4 regions of the Streptomyces sp. NPDC091649 genome follow, and region 4 is predicted to be linked to each of the others. Evidence: riboswitches for the same ligand, from Rfam matches in the RefSeq annotation. Region 4 holds a riboswitch; each other region holds the start of a gene.

The links. Region 4 has a riboswitch for cyclic di-AMP ahead of ACIQMU_RS08580 (peptidoglycan DD-metalloendopeptidase family protein). Riboswitches for the same ligand answer to the same signal wherever they lie in the genome.
Region 1: it holds a riboswitch for cyclic di-AMP, as region 4 does, so the genes downstream of both, ACIQMU_RS17835 (M23 family metallopeptidase) here and ACIQMU_RS08580 (peptidoglycan DD-metalloendopeptidase family protein) in region 4, are expected to answer to the same signal.
Region 2: it holds a riboswitch for cyclic di-AMP, as region 4 does, so the genes downstream of both, ACIQMU_RS04385 (NlpC/P60 family protein) here and ACIQMU_RS08580 (peptidoglycan DD-metalloendopeptidase family protein) in region 4, are expected to answer to the same signal.
Region 3: it holds a riboswitch for cyclic di-AMP, as region 4 does, so the genes downstream of both, ACIQMU_RS23510 (C40 family peptidase) here and ACIQMU_RS08580 (peptidoglycan DD-metalloendopeptidase family protein) in region 4, are expected to answer to the same signal.

Annotation. Positions count from the first base shown of each region.
Region 1 covers NZ_JBIVTR010000009.1:174,688-178,912, forward strand. Annotated here, with positions in the region: gene ACIQMU_RS17820 (GNAT family N-acetyltransferase) at 1-469, opposite strand, end outside; gene ACIQMU_RS17825 (HPr family phosphocarrier protein) at 643-924, shown strand; gene ACIQMU_RS17830 (GntR family transcriptional regulator) at 1,101-1,808, opposite strand; gene ACIQMU_RS17835 (M23 family metallopeptidase) at 1,984-2,799, opposite strand; cyclic di-AMP (ydaO/yuaA leader) riboswitch at 2,813-2,980, opposite strand; gene ACIQMU_RS17840 (pitrilysin family protein) at 3,192-4,225, opposite strand, start outside.
Region 2 covers NZ_JBIVTR010000001.1:1,009,820-1,014,044, reverse strand. Annotated here, with positions in the region: gene ACIQMU_RS04390 (hypothetical protein) at 1-59, shown strand, start outside; gene ACIQMU_RS04385 (NlpC/P60 family protein) at 122-1,315, opposite strand; cyclic di-AMP (ydaO/yuaA leader) riboswitch at 1,314-1,480, opposite strand; gene pcrA (DNA helicase PcrA) at 1,762-4,206, shown strand.
Region 3 covers NZ_JBIVTR010000015.1:66,947-71,171, forward strand. Annotated here, with positions in the region: gene ACIQMU_RS23500 (ATP-dependent Clp protease proteolytic subunit) at 37-642, shown strand; gene ACIQMU_RS23505 (hypothetical protein) at 680-985, shown strand; cyclic di-AMP (ydaO/yuaA leader) riboswitch at 1,361-1,523, shown strand; gene ACIQMU_RS23510 (C40 family peptidase) at 1,527-1,997, shown strand; gene ACIQMU_RS23515 (LysE family translocator) at 2,108-2,767, opposite strand; gene ACIQMU_RS23520 (LysR family transcriptional regulator) at 2,841-3,782, shown strand; gene ACIQMU_RS23525 (ATP-binding protein) at 4,052-4,225, opposite strand, start outside.
Region 4 covers NZ_JBIVTR010000003.1:246,640-250,864, reverse strand. Annotated here, with positions in the region: gene ACIQMU_RS08595 (STM4012 family radical SAM protein) at 1-155, shown strand, start outside; gene ACIQMU_RS08590 (STM4011 family radical SAM protein) at 163-1,092, shown strand; gene ACIQMU_RS08585 (SGNH/GDSL hydrolase family protein) at 1,105-1,932, opposite strand; gene ACIQMU_RS08580 (peptidoglycan DD-metalloendopeptidase family protein) at 2,095-3,051, opposite strand; cyclic di-AMP (ydaO/yuaA leader) riboswitch at 3,057-3,215, opposite strand; gene ACIQMU_RS08575 (tyrosine-protein phosphatase) at 3,661-4,225, shown strand, end outside.

The DNA of each region.
Region 1 (4,225 bases), on a different contig from region 4:
CGGGGAGCACCTCGGCGGCGAAGCGCCGGATGCCGCGCTCGCGGGCGACGGCGGCGATGTGTTCGAGCAGCGCCGAGGCGACGCCCCGGCCCTGGTGGGCGTCCTGGACGAGGAAGGCGACCTCGGCCTCGTCGGCGGGCGCGGAGGCGGGGCGGCCCTGTTCGTTGATGCGGTCGAAGCGGACCGTTCCGATGAACTCGCCGCCGATCGTTACCGCCAGTCCCACCCGGTCGACGTAGTCGTGATGGGTGAAGCGGTGCACGTCGCGGTCGGACAGCCGGGGGTACGGGGCGAAGAACCGGTAGTACTTCGACTCGTCGGACACCTGCTCGTAGAAGCTGACCAGTCGCTCGGCGTCGTCCGTGGTGATCGGCCTGATGCGCGCGGTGCCGCCGTCGCGGAGCACCACGTCCGCTTCCCAGTGGTCGGGGTACGCGTGATGCGGACTCTGCTCCGGCGTGGGCTCCATGGGCAAAGCCTACGGCGGTGGGCCCGGTAGCGGAGGAATCGGTGCCGGGGCAGTCTGAGGAGGCCCGAACCGGGGCAGCCGGAGCACAGGAGGGACGGGAAGGCCGGGCACAGCATCGCGCACCGCATGAGAGACTGGTCTAGACAACCGTTGATAATGTGAAGGGCAGAACCATGGCTGAGCGCCGCGTAAACGTCGGTTGGGCCGAGGGCCTGCACGCCCGCCCCGCTTCCATCTTCGTCCGTGCCGCCACGGCCTCCGGCGTCCCCGTGACGATCGCCAAGGCCGACGGCAACCCGGTGAACGCCGCCTCCATGCTCGCCGTGCTCGGTCTGGGCGCGCAGGGCGGCGAGGAGATCGTGCTCGCGTCCGACGCGGACGACGCCGAGGCCGCTCTGGACCGGCTGGCGAAGCTGGTCGCCGAGGGCCTGGAAGAGCTCCCCGAGACCGTTTGATCCACGCGAATCCGGCCCGGCCGGATTCAGCGAGTGCGAGAGCCGTGACCCTCTGGGGATCACGGCTCTTTCGCTTTCCGAAAGGAGCACCTGACCGAGAGGAGCGACGCTCCGATAATGCGGTGGCAGCACGAATAGCGCCCCGCGATTACCTCTCTCTTTGTACGGCTCTCGTGTTAATGGCGGGCACCCGCGGTGTTTACGGCATGTTGCGAAGCGCTCACGCGGGGAGCGGGCGCGGTCCGCCGGCCCGGCGGGCCCGGGCAGCGCAGCCGGAGGGCCGCGGTGGCGCGTTCCGCGTGCTGGGCGGTCAGCGCCCTCGCCCGCTCCGCGTCGCCGCGCGCCACGGCGTCCAGGATCGCGCCGCGCTCGGCCCAGGCGTCGGCCGGGCGGGCCGGCGGTTCGACCGCGTACATCCAGGCGATCTTGTACCGGAGCTGGGTGAGCAGTGCGATGAGTCCGGGACTGCCGCTGGCCTGGGCGAGGGTCTCGTGGAACCAGCCGCCCAGCGGGCGCAGATCCTCGCCGTCGTGCCGGCGGGCCCGCTCCCGCCCCAGCCTGACCAGGCCCCGGAGCACCTTGAGGTGGGCTTCCGTGCGGCGCTGGGCGGCGCGTGCGGCGGCCAGCGGTTCCAGGAGCATCCGCATCTCCAGGAGGTCGGCGGCTTCGTGGACGGTGGGCTCGGCGACACAGGCGCCGGCGTGTCTGCGGGTGACCACGAAGCCCTCGGACTCCAGCGTGCGCAGGGCCTCGCGGACCGGGACGCGGGAGACTCCGTAACGGCGGGCCAGCAGCTCCTCGGTCAGGCGGCCGCCGCGCTCGTGGATACCGGAGACGATGTCGTCACGGATTGCCGTGCATACCGAGTGCGCGGGAATGCGCATGTCCGAACCTCCGCCTTGATCTCCGCGAAACGCGGCCCGACGTATGTTCCGTGACTCTATTGCAATCAGCGGGAATTTCCGATGGCAGGCCGGAATCCATGGATATCTCCGGCCCCCGAATTGCCGAAGGCCCCGGCGGTCACCGGGGCCTTCGGGCGGAGTCGCGCGGGGCGGGTCAGACGTTCAGACCGTGGGAGCGCAGATAGCCGACGGGGTCCATGTCGGAGCCGTAGTCGGGGGTGGTGCGGGCCTCGAAGTGCAGGTGCGGGCCGGTGGAGTTGCCGGTGGACCCGGAGAGGCCGATCCGCTGGCCGGAGGAGACGCTCTGGCCGACGGAGACGCCGATCGAGGAGAGGTGGCCGTACTGGGTGTACGTGCCGTCCGCCATCCGGAGCACGATGTTGTTGCCGTACGCGCCGCCCCAGCCGGCCTCGACGACCGTGCCGGCGCCGACCGCGACGACGGAGCTGCCCGAGGAGGCCATGAAGTCCACGCCGGAGTGGCTGCCGGAGGACCAGAGCGAACCGCCGGTCCTGTAGCCGGTGGTGACGTGGGAGCCGGCGACCGGGAGGTGGAAGGCGTTCAGCCGGGCGCGCTCGGCGGCGCGGGCCGCCCGGGCCTTCTCCTCGCGGACCTCCTTGGCGCGGGCCTCGGCCTTGCGCTGGGCCTCCGCCTTCGCCTTGGCCTTGGCGGCCTTCGCGCGGGCCTCCGCCGCGGCCTCGGCCTTCGCCTCGGCGATCGCGTCGGCCTGCCGCTTCTGGGCCTGGGCCTGTGCGTCGATCTGGTCGGCGAGGGTGGCGTCGAGGGCGACGGCCTGGGTGAGGCCGGTGTCGGCGACCCGGGCGGCCTCGGTGTCCGCGGCGAGGGCCGGGGAGGCAAGCGAGCCGATGACTCCGGTGGTGGCCAGGGCCGCGATGCCGGCGGCCTGGGCGCTCCGGCGCGTGAGGCGGCTCGGGGCACGGTGCTTCCCGGTGGCACGGGTGAACGCCATGGAGGGGCTGATCCTTTCCTTCCTTCTCGCCTACCGGGTTAGCTGACGGGTTCGGAGCAGGAAGGTCTCCTACGGATCCCCGCGCCGGTCTCGCGGCACGGGCCTCCGATTCACCCCAGGGACTGCGTGGGTCCCCGGCTCCCCAGGCTCGCGCCTGACGGGGACTCGGCGATGACTGCCCGGGGCCGCGGCTGCGGCATACGGGTGACGGACAGCCGGGCCGACGCTAGGCGGGTGGACTTCCCAGCACCAAACGGGTCAGGGGGTTTGTCGCACATCCCACAGGGCAGACAGGGAACCTCTCCCCCAAAAGGTGCGAAGTCGACGAATCTCCCAAAATGTCAGAACCCCGACGAAACTTCGCTCGTCGGGGTCCTGTTCGTGGTGGTGTGTCAGCCGGTGACGACGGACACCTCTCCGATGCCGAGCGCCCGCACGGGCTCCTCGATCTGCGCGGCGTCGCCCACGAGAACCGTGACCAGCCGGTCGACCGGGAAGGCGCTGACCACCGCGGCCGTCGCCTCCACGGTGCCCGTCTCGGCGAGCCGGGCGTACAGGTGGGCCTGGTAGTCGTCGGGGAGGTGCTGCTCGACCTGATCGGCCAGCGTGCTCGCGACGGAGGCGGCGGTCTCGAACTTCAGCGGGGCGACGCCCACCAGGTTCTGCACGGCCGTCTCGCGTTCGGCGTCGGTCAGCCCCTCGGCGGCCAGTGTCCGCAGGACCTTCCAGAGGTCGTCCAGCGCCGGTCCGGTGGACTCCGTGTCCACCGATCCGCTGATCGCGAGCATGGCCGCGCCGCCCGAGTCGGGACCGCTGGAGCGCAGCACCTGGGCGAAGGCCCGCACCCCGTAGGTGTAACCCTTCTCCTCGCGCAGCACCCGGTCCAGCCGGGAGGTGAGCGTGCCTCCCAGGCAGTACGTGCCGAGCACCTGGGCGGGCCACACGCGCTCGTGCCGGTCCGCGCCGATCCGGCCGATCAGCAGCTGGGTCTGGACCGCGCCGGGCCGGTCCACGATGACCACGCGGCCGGTGTCGTCCGCGGTGATGGGCGGCACCGGCCGGGCCCGGCCCGCGTCGCCCGACCAGTCGCCGAGGGTCTCCGCCAGCAGGGCGTCCAGGTCGATGCCGGTCAGGTCGCCGACGATCACGGCCGTCGCGGTGGACGGACGGACATGGGCGTCGAAGAAGGCGCGCACGGCGGCCGCGTCGATCCGCCGGACCGTCTCCTCGGTGCCCAGGCGCGGGCGGGACATCCGGGCGGTGGCCGGGAACAGCTCCTTGGAGAGCTGCTTGGCGGCGCGCCGGGAGGGGTTGGCCTGCTCGTGCGGGATCTCGTCGAGGCGGTTGCCGACGAGGCGCTCGATCTCGCTCCCGTCGAAGGCCGGGGCCCGCAGCGCCTCGGCGACCAGGCCCAGCGCCTTGGCCA
Region 2 (4,225 bases), on a different contig from region 4:
TCGCGGCGGTCGGCGGGCTGACGGTCGCCAACATCTTCATCGCCACGGTCTGGACCTGAGGCCGGGCTCCGGGTCTTCCGGGGGCGGCCCGCCGCCCCCGTACCGCTACCACTGACCACTGCTACGCCGGGCGCACGCTGCCGTAGATCGGCATGGAGTAGATCGACTCCTCGCGCACGTTCGCACCCGGCTTCGGGGCGTGGATCATCATGCCGTCGCCCTTGTAGACGCCGACGTGGCTGATGTCGTCGTAGAAGAAGACCAGGTCACCGGGGAGCAGGTCGGACGTGGCGACCCGGGTCCCGACCTCGACCTGGTCCCAGGTGGTCCGGGGCAGAGTCACGCCCGCCGCCCGCCACGCCGCCCGCGTCAGCCCCGAGCAGTCGTACGAGGACGGGCCCGAGGCTCCCCACACGTACGGCTTCCCGATCTGGGCGCGGGCGAAGGCCAGCACCTCTTCCGCCTTGGCGGCGTAACCGCTTCCCGTGCCGGTGCCGGTGCCCGTGCCCGGCCCCGTGTCCGTCCCGGAGCCCGAACCCGTGCCGCCGGAGTCGTCCGCCGCCTCCTCGCGGGCCTTCTCCTCGGCCGCGGCCCGCTCCTTCGCCTCGGCGGCCTGCCGGGCGGCCAGCTTCGCGGCCTTCTCCTTCGCCTCGGCCTCCTTCTTGCGCTCCAGCTCCGCCAGCCGCGCCTTCTCCTCGGCGGTCAGCCTGGACAGCAGGCCGCGGGCCTCGGTGAGCTTGGTCTGCACGTCCTTCTTGCTGGAGGCGAGCGTGGCCTGGGTCCCGGTGAGGGTCTCCAGGCTCTTCACCGCCTCCGCGCGCTTCTTCGCCGCCGCCGCCTGCTGCGTACGGAACTCGGTGACGGCCCTCTGCTGGCGCTCCGTCGCCCGGTCCATCAGCCGGCTCTGGTCGAAGTACCCCTGCGGGTCGTCCGCCAGGAAGAACGTCGCCGTGGGCGTGATGCCACCGCTGCGGTACTGGGCCGCCGCGTAGGAGCCCAGCGCCCTGCGCGCCTCGTTGATCTTCTCGGTCCGCTTCGCCACATCGGAGAGCAGCGCGTCGACCTTCGTCTGCTGGGACGCGGACGCGGCCTTGGCCCGGTTGTACTCCTGGGTCGCGGCGCCCGCCTGCCGGTACAGGGCGTCGACCTTCTTCCGGACTTCCTCGATGGCGGGCTTCGGCTCCGCCGGCGCGGCCGCGGCGCTCTGCGGGGAGAGCAGCGTCACGGAGGCCAGCGCGGCCGTCGTCAGCCCGACGGCGGGGGAGGTGGTGCGCACCTTCGCGCGCGGCTTGCGATGCGATGCCAAGACCGGCATCTCCTTCCGTGGACCGCCTACCGGGTTAGCTGTCGGGTTCGGACGGAACGGAAGGCTGCCCTACGGTCCGGACGCGAGGGCACGGACCGATTCACCCCGGTTCTGCGTGTGGGTCCCCGGTTCCGCACGGCCGTGACGGCCGGACGGATTCGGCGGAGGCGCCCGTCGGGCGTGGTTCGCCCCAGGGAGGTACGGGTCACCTGACCGAGCACGCTAGCCAACCGGGCCCACCGCTGGGAAGGACGATGTGCGATATGCCCGATACATTTTCGTGACCTTTCCGGGGCGGGGGGACCCGCACCCCCTCCGACCGGGCGTTCTTTCACGGAATGTGGACGTCCGGTCCCCCTGCGTGCCCGCTCCGGGCGGGTCGGCGGCGGGTCCGGACGACCGCTTCCCGGCTTCGGCGGAGGGTTGTCAGTCCGGCAGCCTAGACTCGGAAGGCGATGAGCAGCCTCTTTGACGACAGTTTCCTGACCGGCCTCCAGCCCTCGGAGGACGGCCCCCCGCCGCCCCCGGAGGACCACGCGCCCGAAGCGGTGCCGGAGGGTCTCTTCGACGGCGTCCACGACGCGCCCCCGCCGCCCCGGGACGGGTATTACCGGGGCGGCCACCCACGCCCGGTGATCGACTCCGCCGCGCTGCTCGACGGGCTGAACACCGAGCAGCGCGCCGCCGTCGTGCACGCCGGGTCCCCGCTGCTCATCGTCGCCGGGGCCGGCTCCGGCAAGACCCGGGTCCTCACCCACCGCATCGCCCACCTGCTGGCCGAGCGCGGGACGCACCCCGGGCAGATCCTCGCGATCACCTTCACCAACAAGGCCGCGGGCGAGATGAAGGAGCGCGTCGAGCAGCTCGTCGGCCCGCGCGCCCACGCCATGTGGGTCATGACCTTCCACAGCGCGTGCGTCCGCATCCTGCGCCGCGAGTCGAAGAAGCTCGGCTTCACCTCGTCGTTCTCGATCTACGACGCCGCCGACTCCAAGCGCCTGATGGCCCTGGTCTGCCGCGACCTCGACCTGGACCCGAAGCAGTTCCCGCCCAAGTCCTTCACCGCCAAGGTCTCCAACCTCAAGAACGAGCTCATCGACGAGGAGACCTTCGCCGGACAGGCCGCCGACGGCTTCGAGAAGACCCTCGCCCAGGCGTACGCGCTCTACCAGGCCCGCCTGCGCGAGGCCAACGCCCTGGACTTCGACGACATCATCATGACGACGGTCCACCTCCTCCAGGCGTTCCCGGACGTCGCCGAGCACTACCGCCGCCGCTTCCGCCACGTCCTGGTCGACGAGTACCAGGACACCAACCACGCCCAGTACACGCTGGTCCGCGAGCTGGTCGGCCCCGCCGGCGAGGCCGACGCCCCCGCCGAGCTGTGCGTGGTGGGCGACGCGGACCAGTCGATCTACGCCTTCCGGGGCGCGACCATCCGCAACATCCTCCAGTTCGAGGAGGACTACCCGAGCGCGAAGACGATCCTGCTGGAGCAGAACTACCGCTCCACGCAGACGATCCTCTCCGCCGCCAACGCCGTGATCGAGCGCAACGAGAGCCGCCGTCCCAAGAACCTCTGGACCAAGGCCGGCGGCGGCGCCCGCATCACCGGCTATGTCGCGGACACCGAGCACGACGAGGCGCAGTTCGTCGCCGACGAGATCGACCGCCTCACCGACGCGGGCGACGCCAGGGCGGGCGACGTCGCCGTCTTCTACCGGACCAACGCCCAGTCCCGCGTCTTCGAAGAGATCTTCATCCGCGTCGGCCTGCCCTACAAGGTCGTCGGCGGCGTGCGCTTCTACGAGCGCAAGGAGGTCCGGGACGTCCTGGCCTACCTCCGGGTCCTCGCCAACCCCGAGGACACCGTCCCGCTGCGCCGCATCCTCAACGTCCCCAAGCGCGGCATCGGCGACCGCGCCGAAGCCATGATCGACGCCCTGTCGATGCGCGAGAAGATCTCCTTCCCGCAGGCACTGCGCCGCGTGGACGAGGCGTACGGCATGGCCGCCCGCTCGTCCAACGCCGTCAAGCGCTTCAACACGCTGATGGAGGAGCTGCGCACGATCGTCGAGTCCGGGGCGGGGCCCGCCGTCGTGCTGGAGGCCGTCCTGGAGCGCACGGGCTATCTCGCCGAACTCCAGGCTTCCACCGACCCGCAGGACGAGACCCGCATCGAGAACCTCCAGGAACTCGCCGCCGTCGCCCTCGAATTCGAGCAGGAGCGCGGCGACGAGGAGGGTTCCGGCACGCTGGCGGAGTTCCTGGAGAAGGTGGCGCTCGTCGCGGATTCCGACCAGATCCCCGACGAGGACGAGGACGGCTCCGGCGTCATCACGCTGATGACCCTGCACACCGCGAAGGGCCTGGAGTTCCCGGTCGTCTTCCTCACCGGCATGGAGGACGGCGTCTTCCCGCACATGCGGGCCCTCGGCCAGACCAAGGAGCTGGAGGAGGAGCGCCGCCTCGCGTACGTCGGCATCACCCGCGCCCGCGAGCGGCTCTACCTCACCCGGGCCGCCATGCGCAGCGCCTGGGGCCAGCCCTCGTACAACCCGCCCTCGCGGTTCCTGGAGGAGATCCCGGAACAGCACATGGACTGGAAGCGCAAGGGCCCGATGGCCGCCCCCGCCGGGCCGACCTCCGGCATCACGTCCTCGCTGTCCTCCTCCCGCAGCCGCTCCGGCCCCTCGGGCTTCGCGACCCGGCGCGGCGGCGGCGCGGAGAAGCCGACGGTCACTCTGGTGGCCGGGGACCGGGTCACGCACGACCAGTTCGGGCTGGGCACGGTGACGGCCGTCGAGGGCTTCGGCGACCAGGCCAAGGCGACGGTCGACTTCGGCGACGAGCGCCCCAAGAAGCTGCTGCTGCGGTACGCACCGGTCGAGAAGCTGTAGCCGGGCGGACGGACCAACG
Region 3 (4,225 bases), on a different contig from region 4:
CAGACGGATGGTCGGCTTCAGGAGAAAGGCACCGCCATGATCCGCCCCACCGCGCGCTACGTACTGCCGGAGATCACCGAGCGCACCGCGACCGGAACCCGGACGCTGGACCCGTACTCCAAGCTGCTGTCGGAGCGGATCGTCTTCCTCGGAACCCCGATCGACGACATCGCGGCGAGCGACCTCATCGCCCAGTTCATGTATCTGGAACACGCCGATCCGGACCGGCCCCTGTCGCTCTACATCAACTCTCCCGGCGGCTCGTTCCAGGCGATGGCGGCGGTCTACGACACCGTGCGGTTCCTGACCTGCGAGGTGGAGACCTTCTGCCTGGGGCAGGCGGGTTCCTACGCGGCGGCCCTGCTCGCGGCCGGGGCGAAGGGACGCCGACATGCGCTGCCCGGCGCGCGGGTAGTCATCCAGCAGCCCGCGATGGAGGAGCCGATGCGGGGCCAGCCGTCCGACCTGGAGATCCATGCGCGCGAACTGGTGCGCACCCGCGAGATGTTCGCGGCCATGCTGGTCCGGGACACCGGCCGGACCGCCGAGCAGATCGCCGCCGACATCGAGCGCGACACCATCCTCGACGCACACGCCGCCCTCGCCTACGGGCTGATCGACCACGTCGTGGAAAACCGCTGACTCTCCGGGCCGCCGTACGACGCGAGGTGAAACGCCGATGGAGCTGACCGAACTCCCGCCCCTGCCCGCACTGACCCGCGCCGAAGGCGAGTTCGTCGACTGCTATCTGGCCGTGCTCGACCAGGTGGGCCGGATCAACCCGGCCCGCGGCAGCGACACCTACAGCGCGCTGCGGGCGGCCCAGGCCCTGGCCTCCGGGGCGGCGGCCCTGCGCGACGCCCTGGCCCTGATGCACGAGCGGGGCGAGTCGCGGGTCCACGCCGCCACCCTGGCGCGGGCCCTGCGCGTCCTGGACGGGGAGCGCAGGGCGGGCCGGGTAGCGATGCCGCCGCCCGGGAACTGACCGGCTCCGCGGGAGGGACGCGCCATACGCGAGTGTGCGCGTCGCCCCCGCCCACGACACGCCCGGCCCCGTGCCCGATTTCGCTCGCTCGTTCGGCGTAGGCGATCACTCGCGCGAGCGACGGCTCAACTTGCGTTCAGCACGCGGGCCGTACTCGAAATGCGCCCTTTCTTCGCTGGTGCGAGCGGGTGCGTCCGGCTCGTCTCCGAGCACGAATCCGGCCTGTCCACCTGAATGGGTCAGTGGTGAGGAGACTCACAAACCCCTGTTTCGGCTCGGAAATCCGGCTCGGAGTGAGTCAAGATCCGTGGGACGACAAGCCCCCGCCACCGCGGCGGGGCGGTCCGGGCGGACGCCGAGTCCTGCCGCCGCCCGGATGACTGGTCGACAGAAGTGGATCGGCAGGAGTGGAGGACCCGAGCACAACGGGCCGACCGGGAGACCGGGAAGCCCTCGGGGTGAAGCCGCGACGCGGCCGGGCAACTTCGCCAGCCCGAACCCGACAGGTCATCCTTCACAGGCGGCTGACGAAGGGTTGCGCATGTCTGCGCAGGTTCATGTCCCGTCTCTGTTCGCCCGGGTCGGCACGGCCTCGGCACTCACCCTGGCCCTGACGTCCACGATGCTGGCACCCGGCCTGGTGAACGACGCCGAGGCCGCCACCCACTCGGCCAAGGCCCTGAAGATCGCCGCGTCGAAGAAGGGCGCTCCCTACAAGTACGGGGCGGCCGGCCCCAGCCGCTTCGACTGTTCGGGGCTGACGCTCTACTCGTTCAAGAGAGCGGGGAAGAAGCTTCCCCGCACGGCGCAGCAGCAATACAACAAGACCCGTCATATCGCGAAGTCACAGCGCAAACGCGGCGATCTCGTCTTCTTCCATTCGGGGCGCGGCGTCTACCACGTGGGCATCTACGCCGGTGCCGGGAAGATCTGGCACTCCCCCAAGTCGGGGGACGTGGTGCGACTGGCGAAAATCTGGTCCAAGAGCGTCCGGTACGGGCGGGTCCGCTGACCCACCGGCCGGACGCTCTTTCGTGCGGGCGGCCCGGGCCCTTTCCGGGCCGCCGTGGACGACCGGGCCCGCCGTGCACGCCCCGGCCTCCGGGGGCGCCCGCAGCGTCCTCAGCGCAGCAGCGGGCCGGTGACCAGTGCGAGTCCCAGACCGGTGAGCGCCACGCCGCTGCCGCCCTCGATGGCCCGGGCGGTACGCGGCCGGCGCAGCCACCGGCCCAGCCGGTCCACGAGCAGCACGACGGCCGGGAACCAGATCAGCGCCAGCGCCACCACCAGGGCGGCGAGCAGCAGGGTCCGGGGCAGTGGCGGCTGCCCGTGTGGCACGAACTGCGGCAACAGGCTGAGGAAGAGGACCGGGGCCTTCGGATTGAGCGCGTTCGTCAGGAATCCCTGGCGCAGGGCACGTCCGAACTCCCCGGGTGCGGGCCGCTCCGGTACGCCCTCCTCCGTGGCGGAGGTCGTACCCGGACCGCCCGCCGACGGGCGGCGGCGGATGGCGTACAGCGCGCTGATCCCGAGGTACAACACGTACGCGCCGCCGAGCAGCTGGACGCCGCGGAAGAGCACCGGCATCGTCACCAGCACCGCGGCGAGCCCGGCGACCGCGAGCCCTGTGTGCACCAGCAGCCCTCCGGCGACGCCGAGCGCGCTGGCCAGGCCGGCGGTACGGGAGGCCAGGGCGTTGCGTACGACGACGGTGAAATCGGCGCCGGGCAGCGCGACCATGCCAGCGGCGACCCCCGTGAAGGCGATCAGTTGTGCGTCCATGAGGTCCACCTTGGACCGGCGGAGCCTTTAGCGTGTACTTGCAATCTTCTGGGTCTGCCTAAAGGAACGCTTCATGTACGACCCGACACGCCTCGCGGCCCTCGTGGCGGTCGCTGAGGCCGGATCGATCACCCGGGCCGCCGCCCGACTGGGCTACACCGCGCCCGCCCTCTCCCAGCAGCTGGCGAAACTGGAGCGGGAGGCGGGAGCGGCGCTGCTCGTGCGCCACCATCGCGGTGCGCGGCTGACGGCTGCGGGCGAACTGCTGGCGGGCCGGGCCCGACGGGTCCTGGACGAACTCGACCAGGCACGGCACGAGCTGGCGCGCCTGGCGGGGCTCTCGGGCGGCCGGCTGCGGGTGGGCACGTTCACGACGGCCGGGATCCATCTGCTGCCACCGGTCCTGAGCGCGTTCCGGCGGGCTCATCCGGAAGTGGAACTGGCCGTCGCCGACTACGAACCGCCCGGCGGGGTCGCCGCGGTGGCCGCGGGCGATGTGGACCTCGCCCTGACCCACGCCTACGAGCCGGCGACGGCCGGCCCGCCGCCCGTGGGTGTTCTCGTGGAACCCCTGCTGGTCGAGGAGCTGGTGCTGGTCACCTCGGTGGGCCATCGGCTCGCCGAGGGCACCGGGCGGCTGGCGGTCAGCGAACTGGCGGGGCGGCCGCTGATCAGCAGCGCCCCCACGCATCCGCCCCGGCGCGGGGTCGAGAAGGCGCTCGCCGACGCCGGGGCGACCCCCGCGGTGGTCTGCGAGTCGCCCGGGTACGCGCTGGTGTGCGCGCTGGTCAGCGCGGGCCTGGGCGTGGCCGTGGTGCCGGAGATGGTCGCCTCGATGGCGGCGGCCCCGCTGTCGGTACGGCGGCTGGAGCCCGCGTCGTTCCGCCGGACCATCTCGGTCGTACACCGGGGCGAGCGGTCGACCGCCGCCGCGGCGACGCTGCTCGCGCTGCTGCGCGGCGGATTCGGCCGCGGAGGCACGGCCCCGGCGGCGAACCGGCTCCCGGCGGGGTGATCCGCCCGGCGGGGCCGCCCCGAAGCCTGCGGGGCGGCCCGGAGCCTACGGCCGACCGGCGGGCCCGCGGCAGGCCCCGGGCCTGCGGCCACCGCTGGCCTCCGGGGCGACCCCCGGGCAGGGAGGGCCGGCCCCGACCTGGGCGGCCCTCCCTGCCCGGGGTCCCCGGACCTGTGACGTCTTCCGGCGTTTGCGCTGCGCACGCGCGATTCGGCGCGAGAGGGACGGCGGAGACGATCTCGCCTCCGTCCGCGCTGCGCACGCGCTCTTCAGCCCTGGAGCGGGAGCGCCCACGGAAGCGCGATCCAGACCGTCTTACCGCCCTCCGCCGTCGGGGTGACCTGGAGCCGTCCGCCGCGCTCCTTGGCCAGCGCCCGGATGATGACCATGCCCCGGCCGTTGTCCTGCCGCACGGCCGCGGGCAGCCTCTGGGGCCATCGGGG
Region 4 (4,225 bases):
TGGCGGGGTTCGCCGCCCGGGGCTGGCTGGACACGTCGGCGCCGGACGGTCTGCTGCGGCTGTCCCCCTCGGGCCTCGCCCACTCCGACGCGCTGGGTCCCACGCTGTTCTCCCCCGGGGTGCGGGCCGCGATGGCCGCGTACGAGCGGAAGTGACCGGGCCGTGGACCTGACCCTTCTCTACCGGGGGCCACTGGCCTCCTGCGACTACGACTGTCCGTACTGCCCGTTCGCGAAGCGGCGGGACAGCCAGGCACAGCTCACGGCGGACCGGGCGGCGCTGGAGCGGTTCACCGGCTGGGCGGCCGCGCAGACCGGCGACCGGCTGTCCGTGCTGTTCACCCCCTGGGGCGAAGGGCTGGTGCGCTCCTGGTACCGGCGGGCGCTGACGGAGCTGTCGCATCTGCCGCACATCGGCCGGGTGGCGATCCAGACCAATCTGAGCTGCCGCACCGGCTGGCTGGCGGACGCCGATCCGGAGCGGCTCGCGCTCTGGTGCACCTACCACCCGGGGCAGACTCCGTACGAGCGGTTCCTCGGCCGGTGCCGTGAGCTGTCAGCTCTCGGCGTCCGCTACAGCGTCGGGGTGGTGGGCTTCGACGCGCATCTGGAGGAGGCGCGTCGGCTGCGGTCGGCGCTGCCGCGGGACATCTATCTCTGGGTGAACGCGGCGGAGGGGCACACCTACACCGACGACGAGGCGGCGCGGTGGACGGAGCTGGACCCGCTGTTCCCCTACAGCCGTGATCCGCACCTTTCGGCGGGGCTGCCGTGCCGGACGGGCGAGTCGGTGATCTCGGTGGACGGCGACGGCACGGTGCGGCGCTGTCACTTCGTCAAGGCGGAGCTGGGCAATCTCTACGACGGCAGCTACCGCCGGGCGCTCGGCCCGCGGGCCTGCCCGCTCGCCGTGTGCGACTGCCACATCGGTTACGTGCATCTGGAGACGCTGCCGTTGTACGACGTGTTCGCCGGCGGTGTCCTGGAGCGGATACCGGCCGGTTCCGGTGCGGCCGGTTCCGGAGCGCACGCGCCGGACGGGCTCGTGGTGCCGGGCCCGTCCCGGCGTGCGCTTCCCCTCCTGGAGTCCTGACCGCTGCGGCCGCTACAGCGGCAGCAGGTCGGGGCGCTTGGCCTCGACGTGGTCGCCGGAGGACTCTCCGCGCAGCCGTCGTCCGATCCACGGCACCAGGTAGTCGCGGGCCCACTGGATGTTGTCGCGCCGTGCGTCGATCGGCCGGCGCTGAGCCTGCGGCGGCCAGGGCTGGTCGGGGTCGGCGGGCACGTCGTGGCCGAGGACCTGGGCGGCGCGCAGCGCGACGCGGGTGTGGCCCTCCGGTGAGAGGTGCAGCCGGTCGCTGTCCCACGCGCGCCGGTCCTGGACGGAGCGGAGCGACCACAGGTCGAGCACGGGGCAGTGGTAGCGGTCGGCGATGGCCCGCAGATGGACGTTGTACGTGGCGATCTTGCCGCGCATGTGGCGCAGCACCGGGACGCCCCGGGTGTCGAAGCCGGTGGTGACCATGACCGTGCCGACGGAGTTGCTCAGGTCGGCGACCGCCCGCTCGAAGCGCTCGGCGAGATCGTCCGGATCGGTGCCGGGCCGGATGATGTCGTTGCCGCCCGCACAGAAGCTGACCAGGTCGGGGGCCAGTTCCTTGGCGCGTGGGATCTGCTCCTCGACGATCTGGTCGAGGAGTCGTCCTCGTACGGCGAGATTGGCGTAGCGGAAGTCCCCGTGCGGGGAGTCCTCGGGGTCGGCCGCCGCGTCGGGGGCCGGGAGCCGGTCGGCGAGGAGGACCGCGAAGCGGTCCGCCCAGCCGACGAAGGTCCCGTCGGGGCCCGGGTCGCCGACGCCCTCGGTGAAACTGTCGCCAATCGCCGCGTACGACCCGATGATGTGCTGCTGGTTGTTTCTCGAATCGTCTGCCACAAGCACGTATCATGCATCGTCCGATGTGACCTACGCGACCGTAATACAGGGTTGACGGGTGGTGAGATAGACCACCCGGTCAGTTTTTGGTAAAGCCGGAATAAAGAGAGGGCGGTGCGCCCTCGCGCACCGCCCCTCGGGTACTTCTCGCTGCCGCTCGGCTCAGACGGAGACGCCGTGCTGACGCAGGTACGCGATCGGGTCGACGTCCGAGCCGTAGCCCGGACCGGTGCGGACCTCGAAGTGCAGGTGCGGGCCGGTGGAGTTGCCGGTGGAGCCGGAGAGGCCGATCTGCTGGCCGCCGGTGACGGTCTGGCCGACGGAGACGTTGAGCGAGGACTGGTGGGCGTACTGGGAGTACATGCCGTCCTCGTGCTGGATGACGACCTCGTTGCCGTACGAACCGCTCCAGCCGGCCGAGACCACGGTGCCCGGTCCGATGGAGAGGACGGGGGTGCCGGAGGCGGCCCGGAAGTCCGAGCCGGTGTGGTAGCCGCTGGACCAGCTGGCGCCGGAAGCGCGGTACTGGGTGGTGACGTTGGCACTGGCCAGCGGGGCCGACCAGCCGGAGCCGGTGGCTTCGGAGGAGCCGGCCGGAGCCGGGTCGCCGGAGCCCTCGGAGTCGTCGGCGGAGACGGTGTCCGCCTTCGGGGCCTTCTTCGGGGCGGCCTTCGGGGCCGGTTCGACCTTCTTCGGGGCGGCCTCGGGAGCCGCGGACTTCTCGGCCGGGGCGGAGCCCTTGGCGCCGAGGGTCAGCTTCATCCCCGGGTGGATCAGGCTGGGGTTCTCGCCGACGGTCGAGCGGTTGTCCTCGTACAGCTTCTCCCATCCGCCCTTGAGCCGGTGCTCCGCCGCGATCTTCGAGAGGTAGTCGCCGGAGACGACGGAGTACGTCTTCGGAGCGGCCTTCGACGTGGCGGGAGCGGTCGCCGGTGCGGTGTGCGCGGCGACGACCGAGGCGGCGGCGGGCTTCGAGGCCGGAGCGGCCTGGTCCGCGGCGTTCGCCGCGGTGGCGCCGATCAACGGGAGGGCGAGTACGGCCCCGCCGGCCCCGGCGGCGAGGACGCCGCGGGAGATCGGGCCGGACTTCGGACGGCGGTGCTTACCCTGTGCGGGCATGGGGAAGTTCCTCTCCGGCGCCTGCGAGGTGAGCTGTCGGGTTCGGGCTGGAGATGCCCGGTCGCGTTGCGGCGACTTCACCCCGAGCCGGTCCGGATCTCTCCGGATCGGCGGCTTACCTGGTTCCCCCGCTCCTGCCACGCGTGAGTGGGTTGGGTACGAATTCCGGGCGGCGGCAGGATTAGGCGGTCCGTCCGGATTGACGGTGACCGTAAACCGGTCAGGACGAGTGGAACAAGCCATCGGTTGCCCACCGGAATCATCGATTCGATATCGCTCCGGATTTCCGGTCACACTCCGTGGATTGCGGATCTTGGGTTTCCGTACGGACAACGGGAATCCCCCGGCGCGGCCTCGCCACGGTCCGTCACGGATATGATCCCGCTCACCTCGCGAATCCCATCTCACCCATTAGCGGGGCATGTTCTGCGAAATACACCAATACGGACACGCCGTGAGCGCCACCCCTGACGCCCGGTCAGCCCGGCCTCCCGGTTCCCCGTGCTGGCGTGCGTGACCGTGATGATTTTCTGTCGAATCGATGTCGTATCGTCACGGGAGCGCCCTCGCCGGCGAGCCGCGCCGGCGCCAGAGACCCCAGGAGCCCCCGTGACGCAGCAGGTGCCGCAGGTCCCGCCGACAGAGACCGTGCTGACCGGAGTCCGCAACTTCCGCGACGTGGGCGGGCTGCCCACGACGGACGGGCGGCGCACCGCCTTCGGGCGGCTCTACCGCAGCGGCCATCTGGCGCACGCCACCGCCGAGGACGCGGCGTTCCTCGCCGGGCTCGGGCTGCACACGGTCTTCGACTTCCGCAATTCCGCCGATCACCTGCTCGACGGGTACGACATCGAACTCGACGGCGTCCGGAATGTCAGCATTCCCCTCACGGACCCGGCCGACGGCGCGGAGTTCTGGCGGCTGGTGCGCGACGGGAGCATCGAACAGCTGCGCTCCATCCTGGCGGGCGACCAGGGCAGCGAGCGGATGATCCGCATGTACCGCTCGACGATCCTGGACCGCACCGCCGAGCACAGCCGGGTGCTGCACGCGCTGGCCGATGACAGCGTCCCGGCCCTGATGCACTGCGCCGCCGGCAAGGACCGGGCCGGCCTCTCGATCGCGGTCACCCTCCTGGCGGTCGGCGTCGAGCCGGAGGCGATCGAGGAGGACT